3 regions of the Paenibacillus sp. GCM10027630 genome follow, and region 2 is predicted to be linked to each of the others. Evidence: riboswitches for the same ligand, from Rfam matches in the RefSeq annotation. Region 2 holds a riboswitch; each other region holds the start of a gene.
The links. Region 2 has a riboswitch for cyclic di-AMP ahead of ACFQ0C_RS09465 (resuscitation-promoting factor). Riboswitches for the same ligand answer to the same signal wherever they lie in the genome.
Positions count from the first base shown of each region.

Region 1: another riboswitch for cyclic di-AMP. It lies ahead of ACFQ0C_RS21270 (C40 family peptidase); the one in region 2 lies ahead of ACFQ0C_RS09465 (resuscitation-promoting factor).
Region 3: another riboswitch for cyclic di-AMP. It lies ahead of ACFQ0C_RS06915 (TrkH family potassium uptake protein); the one in region 2 lies ahead of ACFQ0C_RS09465 (resuscitation-promoting factor).

Region 1 covers NZ_JBHTGY010000039.1:177,784-181,064, reverse strand. The annotation lists gene ACFQ0C_RS21285 (PadR family transcriptional regulator) at 1-71, opposite strand, end outside; gene ACFQ0C_RS21280 (aminoglycoside phosphotransferase family protein) at 311-1,255, opposite strand; gene ACFQ0C_RS21275 (hypothetical protein) at 1,396-1,704, opposite strand; cyclic di-AMP (ydaO/yuaA leader) riboswitch at 1,854-2,003, shown strand; gene ACFQ0C_RS21270 (C40 family peptidase) at 2,006-2,848, shown strand; gene ACFQ0C_RS21265 (NUDIX domain-containing protein) at 2,916-3,281, opposite strand, start outside.
Region 2 covers NZ_JBHTGY010000017.1:19,145-22,425, reverse strand. The annotation lists gene rnmV (ribonuclease M5) at 1-339, opposite strand, end outside; gene ACFQ0C_RS09465 (resuscitation-promoting factor) at 1,026-2,165, opposite strand; cyclic di-AMP (ydaO/yuaA leader) riboswitch at 2,453-2,647, opposite strand; gene ACFQ0C_RS09460 (TatD family hydrolase) at 2,873-3,281, opposite strand, start outside.
Region 3 covers NZ_JBHTGY010000011.1:163,571-166,851, forward strand. The annotation lists gene ACFQ0C_RS06915 (TrkH family potassium uptake protein) at 1-1,253, opposite strand, end outside; cyclic di-AMP (ydaO/yuaA leader) riboswitch at 1,351-1,497, opposite strand; gene ACFQ0C_RS06920 (CPBP family intramembrane glutamic endopeptidase) at 1,746-3,281, shown strand, end outside.

The DNA.
Region 1 (3,281 bases), on a different contig from region 2:
GCCGGTTCCATCAAGGCCAATAGAATATAATAAACGGTTTCCGTAAGCGGCAAATTTTTATCTCTGCTCATGTTTCCCCTCCTTGAATCAACGGCACATATATCGTCAGACTATATATAGTAAAACTGTATAGTTACACTATACACAATGAGACTGTATATAGCAACAGTAAAAAAGCCGTTTAGCATATTTTTCTGCTACACGGCCCAGCCTGCGGATGCAACCATCAATCTCCGCAATATGTAATTAAAATTTCCAACCTATTAGGGATCGTTTATTTCAGATACAAGGTGTCCTCTGTGCTGGATCATTATACGTCTATATCGCGCAGTTCTGTCGCTAAGAGGCTAATAGTAGTAACTCTTTCTTCACCATCTTGTTTGTCGAATAGGAGTTGCTCCATAAATTCCCAGACATCTTCCAGCTTGCGCCTGCCCTTATAAAACTGCAAGACATCAGGATTCATTACAAAATCCTTATGAAGATTCTGATAGATGCTTAAAAATTCAGCAAAGTACGGCTTGTCAACCAAGAACATCATATCCGCTTCAACGGGGGCCAATTTCAACCCTTCCCAGTCAATTAACATCAGATGTGGTTCGGATTGCATCAGATTCCAATTGTGGAGATCTGAGTGGCACAGAGCCATTCTTACATTACCGGTCTTTAACCTCACAGACAATTGTTCAACGGTATCGATCATATCCCTAATTTGTTCAATGTGAGGGTTCATCACTTCTCTTAGATCAACAGGAATAAGGTTATTCTCTTCATCCAACGAGTTTCTAAGCTCTGGCAAAAACGGAACATGAAAATTTTCTTTGACCATATCCGTTTGAATAGGTATTTCTTCTCCATAGGCATGAAGCTCTGTCACTATTACCGATAGATGGTAAATTTGCTCCTTGTTCAAATCTTTATCACCAATTGTTTCTCCATCTATATATTCATAAAGCAAATAAACTCCAGCATCATCCTCACATTTATAGTCACCTTTTTTAGTTAAAATGGGTACCGGAATTTTACCTTTCAAGCTGCTATTATGCATGAGCCACACCAGAATAGGAACATATTGATCTATATGTGCCGTCCATTTGGCGGTGGATGCTCTGCTCTTTTCATAAACCTTCAAAAAGTAGGCAGCCTTGTTGTCATAAACTTTATATGCAAGTGCCGCCCAACCACCCTTCTGTGGTAAAACGTTTATGATATCTAGATCATAGTGATCTTTCAAGATGTTCCTGATCTTGATCATTATGTCCCCCTATGTAACTAGGCCATTGCACCATATTTGAGATATACAATCTGGCTTCCGACATAAGTAACAGCCACTCCATTAATATTCCTCTATCACAGCAACCAGGTTGCAAATAGAACCTTCTTCAGTCGAAAAGATTACCCCTCCGACACATCCGCCCTTAATTCACCTGCAACCTCAATTATTTTGGGAATGACTGCTTCATTGGTGCCAGATACGTAGATATCGCCTTGATAATGACGGAATGGGATCTTTGTATCGCCGTAGCTCCACATGAAGAAGTCTCCTTCAATAGACATGCTGGTAGAGCCTGTCACCGTAAACACTGACGTATAAGTAAAATCAGGTTTGGATGCAAAATACTGTTTACACTCTTCCAAAGAAATGGTTAGGTCTGAACTGTCATTTTCCTGAAATGCTCTTGTAATTCGATAGCGCTGACTCATTGAAATGCCTCCTAGCGTAAAATGGATATAAGAAAATATATCACATCTTAGTGCAAAAGAGATATATCAGAGATATCCAAACTCGTTATAACACGCTGACACCCACTGATATATCAATTGGGACACGAATATATTGTAAGGGTGGTTTTTAGTAAAATATGCCGAATCTGCACAGCATAAGTGCTAGTACGGGGGACATCTATTCTCGGGGTGAATATTCGACTGCTTTGAGCTGCGAATAAGGGAAAACCTCTTCCCTAACCCGTCAACTAACCTCGGAGGCTATTAGGAGGAAAATAGTTTGAAGCTTTCAGGCAAATCGTTTGTGTTTTTTAGTGCATTTCTTTCTTGCGCATTCTTTTCTACGGTCAGTGCTCATGCCTCAACCCCGAATGAAGGAGTCAAAATTCAAGTCAATGATACGCTCCTCAATTTTCCCGAAGTACAACCTGTCGTGGATACCAATTCTCAGCTCCAAGTACCGTTTCGTCCTCTGATGGAAGCGCTCGGTTACCAGATCAGCTGGTCAAAGGAAGGTAGAGAGGTTAAAGTCTCTATGAAAAAGGACGATCAAACCTTAACCTTGAAAACTGGAGATACGTTCGTACAAGTCAACGGGAAACAAGTCGAAGTGAAATCCATGATCGGTATGGACCAAGGAAGTGTATATTTACCTCTCCGGTTCGTATCCGAAACTCTCGGAAACAAAGTTCAATGGGATGACGAGAATCAGCTCGCCATCGTAGACGCGGATGGGAAATACCATGCCCCAGCGTGGTATAAATCAAAGAAGCAGGATACTATCCTCCAATTCGCCAAAGAGTATCTTGGCGTACCTTATAAATGGGGAGGCAGTACACCTAACGGATTCGATTGTTCAGGGTTTGTACGGTATGTATTTACTCATAATCGGGGAATTGATTTACCTCGAACATCTATTGAAATGTACGATAATGTGGGAACCGCAGTAGCTTATCCTACTCAGGGGGATTTGGTCTTTTTTTCTAAAAGCGGCGTATCTCACGTAGGAATCTATATGGGTAACGGTCAATTCATCTCAGCTACGTCATCACACGGGGTTCAAATCGATTCACTATTCAGCCCTTATTGGGGATCCAGATACATAGGTGCTAAAAACATATAAATTTATTTAGTCTGCCTGAGTCACTTCTCCGAATGCCTCGGGCAGACTAAAATATTTGAGAACCAGCTTATTCAATCACATACGTATTTACATGCTGCTCTCTCATATATACGTTCTTTTCAAATAAAGCGACATCTTGGATTCTTTGAATAGTAAAATTAGACATTGGTTTGGGCAAATCATGCAAATCAAAATAGGCACATTCATCAATTTCTATACCGTCAGGCGTAGGGATTCCGCTGAAAGAATTCGCTCGAAAAATAAAAACATAGGCATTTCGATGAGATAAAAAGTAAAGTCCACTGAGTGACATATCTGTAACTTCTATCTGAATTTCCTCCTTACATTCCCGAACTGCAGCTTCCCATGAAGACTCTCCGTTCTCCACAACACCGCCCGGCAGTGCCCACTTTTTTTTGCCGTAAACTTGATG
Region 2 (3,281 bases):
TGACTCATAATCCGTACGCAAGTTAGAGAGTGCTTCACGGATCGTCTCCACAGATGCATTCTCTACCCCAATATCCCCTTTGCTTGTCGCATTTTCCTGCGTTATAAAGGCATGCTTGCAGCCAGGCACTTGGGCAGTAATAATCTTACGAATCCGCTCTCCGGCATGATCCGGGTCAGTCAGCACAATTACACCGCGCCGCTGCTGGGCAAGCTTGATTCGTTTAATAATATCCTTGTTAATCGCCGATCCGCCGGTCTCAATCGTTTCCGCCTCAACCGCTCGTTTTATAGCGGTTGTATCATCTTTTCCTTCAACCACAATAATTTCCTTGATCACTGGATTATTCTCCTCCCAAACCCTCCCCGCCGGGAGGGCCCCAAGGGCTCCGCCCTCTGGACACCCGTTAAGGGCTTGGGGGAGGAGGTTCGGTGGCGCTCCCTTGGAGCCTTATGTACTTACATCGCTACCGTCCCTACGGGACACGCTTCTCCTCTGATCCCCTGCCCTTTATGAATGGGACACTCTGATCTAGCCTGTTACCGCACACTATGCAAGCGTGGAGTGGCTTGCTTCGCGAAGCCAAAGCAGCCACGACTAACGCGCTCCTACCACCTCCAACCCATCGAAGAACTGTCGAAGCTCCTTCCCCAATAAAGCGGGTGTCCAGAGGGCGGTAGCCCTTGGAGCCCTCCCGGCGGGGAGGGTTTGGGTGGGGGACTCCGGAGGATTTTGGTGGGGGCAAGAGTGCACTAACTGAAAGCGTGTCCCCTAGGGACGAAAGCGATCCTCCACCTATAATAGCATACGAAACGCCAATCTGCCTCCCACCCCAAGCCGTTAGCGGGTGTCCAGAGGGCGGCCAGCCCTTGGAGCCCTCCCGGCGGGGAGGGTTTGGGTGGGGAAATCCGGAGGGTTTGGGTGGGGGACTCCGGGGGAAATCCAAAAGAACAGAAAAAAGAAGAGGATGCCCCCTTCTTCTTTCAAAACCTTATATATGATGAGTCTGCCCTAATTGCAGGCCTTTAGTCCGCTGTAGGTTTCTTGGGTCCAATTACGTAAATGGTATACCCGCGTTTAGTGCCGAAACGGTTCGCATAATCGTTGTTGTCAAAATAGACATCAACTTTGTTACCCTTAACTGCACTGCCGGTATCTTCGGCTCTGCGGAATCCAAGTCCGTCAATATAAACCCACCAACCGAGCGGAATTACTTTAGGATCCACTGCAATCGTTCGACCTTCCGTTACTCTCGTGCCTGAGGACGTTAGTCCATACTGCGGGTGTTCGGCGCTTTTGCCAGTTGATGATGCTCCAGCCGAATAGGCCGTTAGCGTCACATTGTTAATAACCTGCTTCACTCCGAAAGAAACGCCGCTCTTCATCACATCTTGCAAATTCGGCGAGGATGCTGATAATACTACTACCGGATTTTTCGTTCCTATTGCAACAATTTTATTGATACTTTCAGACTTTACTTTTTCATCAACCACTTGTTCGGATACAAGCTTACCATCTTCAAACAGCTTTTCTTTCGTTTTTAGGAGCAGCCCTTCTTGTCCTTCTTGAACTATTTGCTCTTTCCCCTTAACAAGCTGAGGATCATTCTTTTTCTCCACATCAAAAGCAATCGGTTCCGTTACCTCTTCCGTCTCTTTCTTGACACGGACGATCTGGATTGCCCTATTCTCCGCCAAATTGGCATCAATAGCTGGACTAACCTTGTCTAGCTCGCCAACCGGCACTTTTAATTCGCTTAAAGCAGTCCCCACGGTCTTGGCCACCGTATACAGGGTCTTGGTTTCTCCATCCGCTGTTAACTGCACCGGTTGTGCATGTTCTATCGCAATCCGGTCCCCGCTCTTCAGCTTGGCTCCAAGCTCTGCAGAGAGACGATCGTGCTCTCCAACAGAAATTCCTTGCTCATCCAGTAAACTCTGTAGAACCCATTGTTTAGTATAAACAACCGATTCCTGTCCGTTCACAACTACAGATACCTTCTTGGTAGCCGTACCGTGTAACATCATCATAAACATGAAAGTCATAGCGATTGAAATAAGTCCAATGATCCAAATCAAACGCAAGTTTTCATGCTTCCATCGCATTGCGAAGGACATGCTGGATGATCGTCTTACATGGGGTTGCTCATGGTGAATAGCTCCCACTTGTTCGGTCCTCCTTCAAAGCCCCGCCGTCGTGTGTTACGCATGATTCATCTGACGCGACTATGGTTTAATTTTGCAATCTTTTCGTTAATCAACTAGGGGCTGCAATCTTACTTTCCATATCGTTCTTCCTGCGTGCGGCTAGCACCTCCTTGGTTACCTGAGCAGCTATGTACCCGGTCTGTGAATTGAATATCGTAACGAAGAACACAAAAAAGTCGCGGAAAGAGGACTCTTCCCGTGACTTTGAGTTATTTCAGCAATATGAAATAAAGCGCACGACAATCGTTACCTCTCTCTTAACGCTTACGAGGTTAGCTGACGGATTCGGACTTGAGAGTCGCCCTACTTGGGTCGGTTCACTGTAACATGACCTAACCATGATTCACCCCTGAAAATGTGACCTTTGTCTCATTGAAAAAATGGGACAGTCACTTTGCGGTTCCCCCGTTTCCCTGATGGAAACTCAGCGAAAATGAAAACTTGGTAAACGTATTAAGTTAATATTGAGTTTACGCTGTCTGATACAAAGTTGTAAAGTATACAAACTGGTCAAAAAACCTTGATTTTTGACCATATTAGGTATTTTCATCCGTTTTCAGGAATAAAACCATTGTTTTTCTATTGAAATCGTACAATATACCATATATTTCTTTGATTATCGTGTTTTCGACGAAAATAGACTCGTCCAAACCCTTATAACCAAATTAAAGTAACCCGAATAATGTAACCGCATTTTGGGTAGTTACCCGAGCTAATTCTTCCAAAGTCAGCCCTTTAAGCTCAGCAGCCGTTTCTGCGACTAATTTCACATATGCCGTCTCGTTCCTCTTGCCGCGAAATGGGTGCGGGGTTAAATAGGGGGCATCTGTTTCAATCAAAAGACGCTCCAACGGCACCTTTTCCAACACTTCTTTTGGCTGCTTTGCATTCTTGAATGTAACAGGCCCTCCGAAGGAAATGTGAAAATTCATATCCATACAGAGCTTCGCCGTTTCCCAGCTGCCTGAGAAGCAGTGCATGACCCCTCCAACATCTGAAGCCTTTTCTTCGCGAAGAACCTGAAGAATGTCATGGTGCGCATCGCGGTTGTGAATCACGATCGGCATACCCAGC
Region 3 (3,281 bases), on a different contig from region 2:
AACATCATTAGTGCTATCATAACTTTACCGATATCCGACAAATCTGGAGTTAATCCCATAGTTAAGCCCACTGTGCCGAATGCCGAAGTTACCTCAAACAAGATCATTAAGAATGGGTGATCCTCCGTGGTTGACAGTACCATCGAGACGAATATAACTAGAAATAAGGCAATCATGGTCAACGTAATGGCCTTAAGGATACGATCCTTGCCCAAGCGGTAATGAAACAGCACGATATCTTCTTTACCGCGAATCATCGCGATTGTGGCGCCAACCAGCGTAGTAAACGTTGTTGTCTTAATACCGCCGCCCGTAGAACCAGGTGAAGCTCCTATAAACATCAGGATAATCGTGAAAAATTGGCTGGCCTGCCGCATGCCTCCGATATCGATTGTATTCGCTCCGGCCGTCCGTGGAGAAACCGATTGAAAGAATGCCGCTAATACTTTACCTGACCAATCGAGAGTTCCAAATGTCTTCTGATTCGTAAATTCAAAAATAAAAATAACAATGGCGCCAAAAAAGATCAGGAATCCGGTTGTGCTGAGCACTACCTTGGAATGGAGCGATAATCTTTTGTTCACCCTGAAGTCAAGCAAATCCGATATTACTATAAATCCAATCCCGCCTAATATGATGAGCCCCATCGAAACGATATTAATTATCGGATCGGAAGCGTAAGAGGTCAGACTGCTGAACGGTCCTGTCACACTTCCGAATAAATCGAAGCCGGCGTTGTTAAAAAAGGAAATTGCATGCCATATCCCATAATAGATCCCTTTGGCAGGACCCAGATCTAATGACCAACGAATAGAGAAAATGACAGCAGCGATCAATTCTATCGTTAAGGAATATCGAATTACCTTACGAATGAGGCGTACGATTCCTTCCATGCTCCCTTGATTCATCGCTTCCTGAAGAATTAAACGTTCTTTAAGCGAAATCCGTTTCTTCAGCATGAAGGCAAACAGGGTCGCCATCGTCATAAAGCCAAGTCCGCCCACCTGAATCAGCGTGATGATAACGATTTGCCCAAACATGGTGTACGATGATCCTGTATCCACAACCACGAGCCCGGTTACACAGGTCGCAGAAGTAGCGGTAAACAATGCGTTAAGAAAAGTATGCGGTGTCCCTGTTGCAGACGCTATAGGCAGGGTTAGCAGTATCGTACCAACTAGAATAATCGCAGCAAAACCCAATACCAAAATTTGCGGCGGCGTTAGTTCGATTTTTTTAAAAGTAAGCTTCATTTTTCACCCCGACCTCTAATTATCCCCACAACAATAACCCCCAAAATTATGTTTAAGCACAACAAAAAAGACACTGGAAGCCCACTGCCGTATTTATGGGTCCTGTTATTAAGCCTACGAGGTTAGCTGACGGATTCGGGCTTACAGGTACCCTATCATCCCAACATAATGCGCGTTGGAATTAAATTCACCCCTATTACAATGGTTCCCCCGTTTTCGAAAAGAAATTCGGCTTTTTATTCAATTGATATGAATTATAAGGCTCTTTATCAGGAAGTACAAAGTCGCTTTTGATCGAAAACGGGTGATATTCTTATTTTTACTAGTACTGACATGAGTAGGAGTGCGTGTTCGCTTTGCTTTTCACCGATTTTCCTCCTTTTGCTCTTGAATTCATTGGATTTTGCTTAGTCATTTGTGCTAAGTTAAAAGAATACACTGTTAAAATACTCAAGCTTACTAATCCATTATTTCAAAAGGAGACAATCATTAGTGAAACGACAATCGGAATCTCCTCTGCTGCTGTTAGCTGTTATAGGCATCATTCTTTATTTGACTGTTGTAGGCTCGTCCTATTTGCAAGATCCAGGCAAGTCAGTTGAGCCAGAACCGCGTTATCCGAGCATAACTAAGCAGGAAGCAGCCGATGCCGCAGCCCAATTTGTCAAAGAAAGGTTTGGACTCTCTGCAGGTAGTTACACTACGAATACCTTGTTTCAATCCAATTCCAAACGAAGCGGCTATTTGCAAAAGGAGAAGCTAAGCGAAGAATATACAAAACGCTTCAGCAGCTTGCCGATCGATTACTATGAGGTCGAAATCAACGATAATACCAACAAGATGACTTATTATATCGATGTGAATTATTCCAATCAGAGGTTACTTGGCTGGGAAGCCTACAGCGCGCCTTCAGCCAGACAGCAAACGATCGCATCACCCAAACCTGGAAATCAAGAGCTTGCAGAGCTTGCCATTAAAGATCAGGGATATTCGCTGGCAGATTTCGTAAAAGCAACACATGATCAAGGCAAAAAAGCTGCTGAAAGACGCGAGCGACCTTCAAGCGCCGCTGGTACGGAATTTGTGTTTGAGAGCAAAGACAAGCAAATTGGGACGGCCAAGCTTCTCTTGACTCTATCTGTTGCTAACGGTAAGGTCGTGTCCTTCCATCCCGTATTCGACATTCCTCAATCTTTCCTGGAGTGGCAAAAGCATCAGGACGACCGTGCAACTCTTATGACCCGCATCAGCTTGGCTGTTTCCTTAATCATGGCATTTGCCTCCCTGTACACCATTATCCGTTATCGAAAAGAAATTACGTTTCGACGGGGCTTATTGCTCAGCTTTCTTTTCCTTGCCGTCTACGTTGCCAATAATTTTAACATGCTGCCTGCATTCCGCACCTCTCATTCGGATGCGCCTTCGCAGCTGCAAGGCATCATCTACTTATGGATAAGCAATGTAATTATTTTTTTGATGGCTATCAGCGTTTATTTCGCATTGCTTGCAGGTAAAAACATGTGGCTGCGCCGAGGCTGGAATCCAATCGTCGAATGGAGTGACCCGACGTTCGGCAATCGCGTTGTGACGGCAATGGGCCGAGGGTACTTACTCTGTTTATTCGTCCTCGGAGTCCAACAAGGGCTTTTCTTCATAGCCGGAGAGTATTTCGATGTCTGGTCGGTCAATGACCCTTCGGACTCTGTGCTTAACATGTCAATTCCCGCTATATTTCCGTTGTTAGCCTGGTCCGCATCGATATCGGAGGAAGCCATTTACCGGCTGTTCGGCATCGCCTTCTTTTTGAAGCTGGTACGCAATCGGTTTTTGGCCGTGCTGCTTCCAAGTATGATTTGGGCGCTCAGTCATACCCAGTATCCTATATATCCGGTGTATACACGTTTAATTGAAGTTACCATTATTGGACTTATCTTCGGTTTCGCCTTCCTGAAATACGGGTTTATGACAGTCTTGTTTGCCCATGCCACAATGGATAGCATTCTGATGGGACTATCTCTCATTGATATG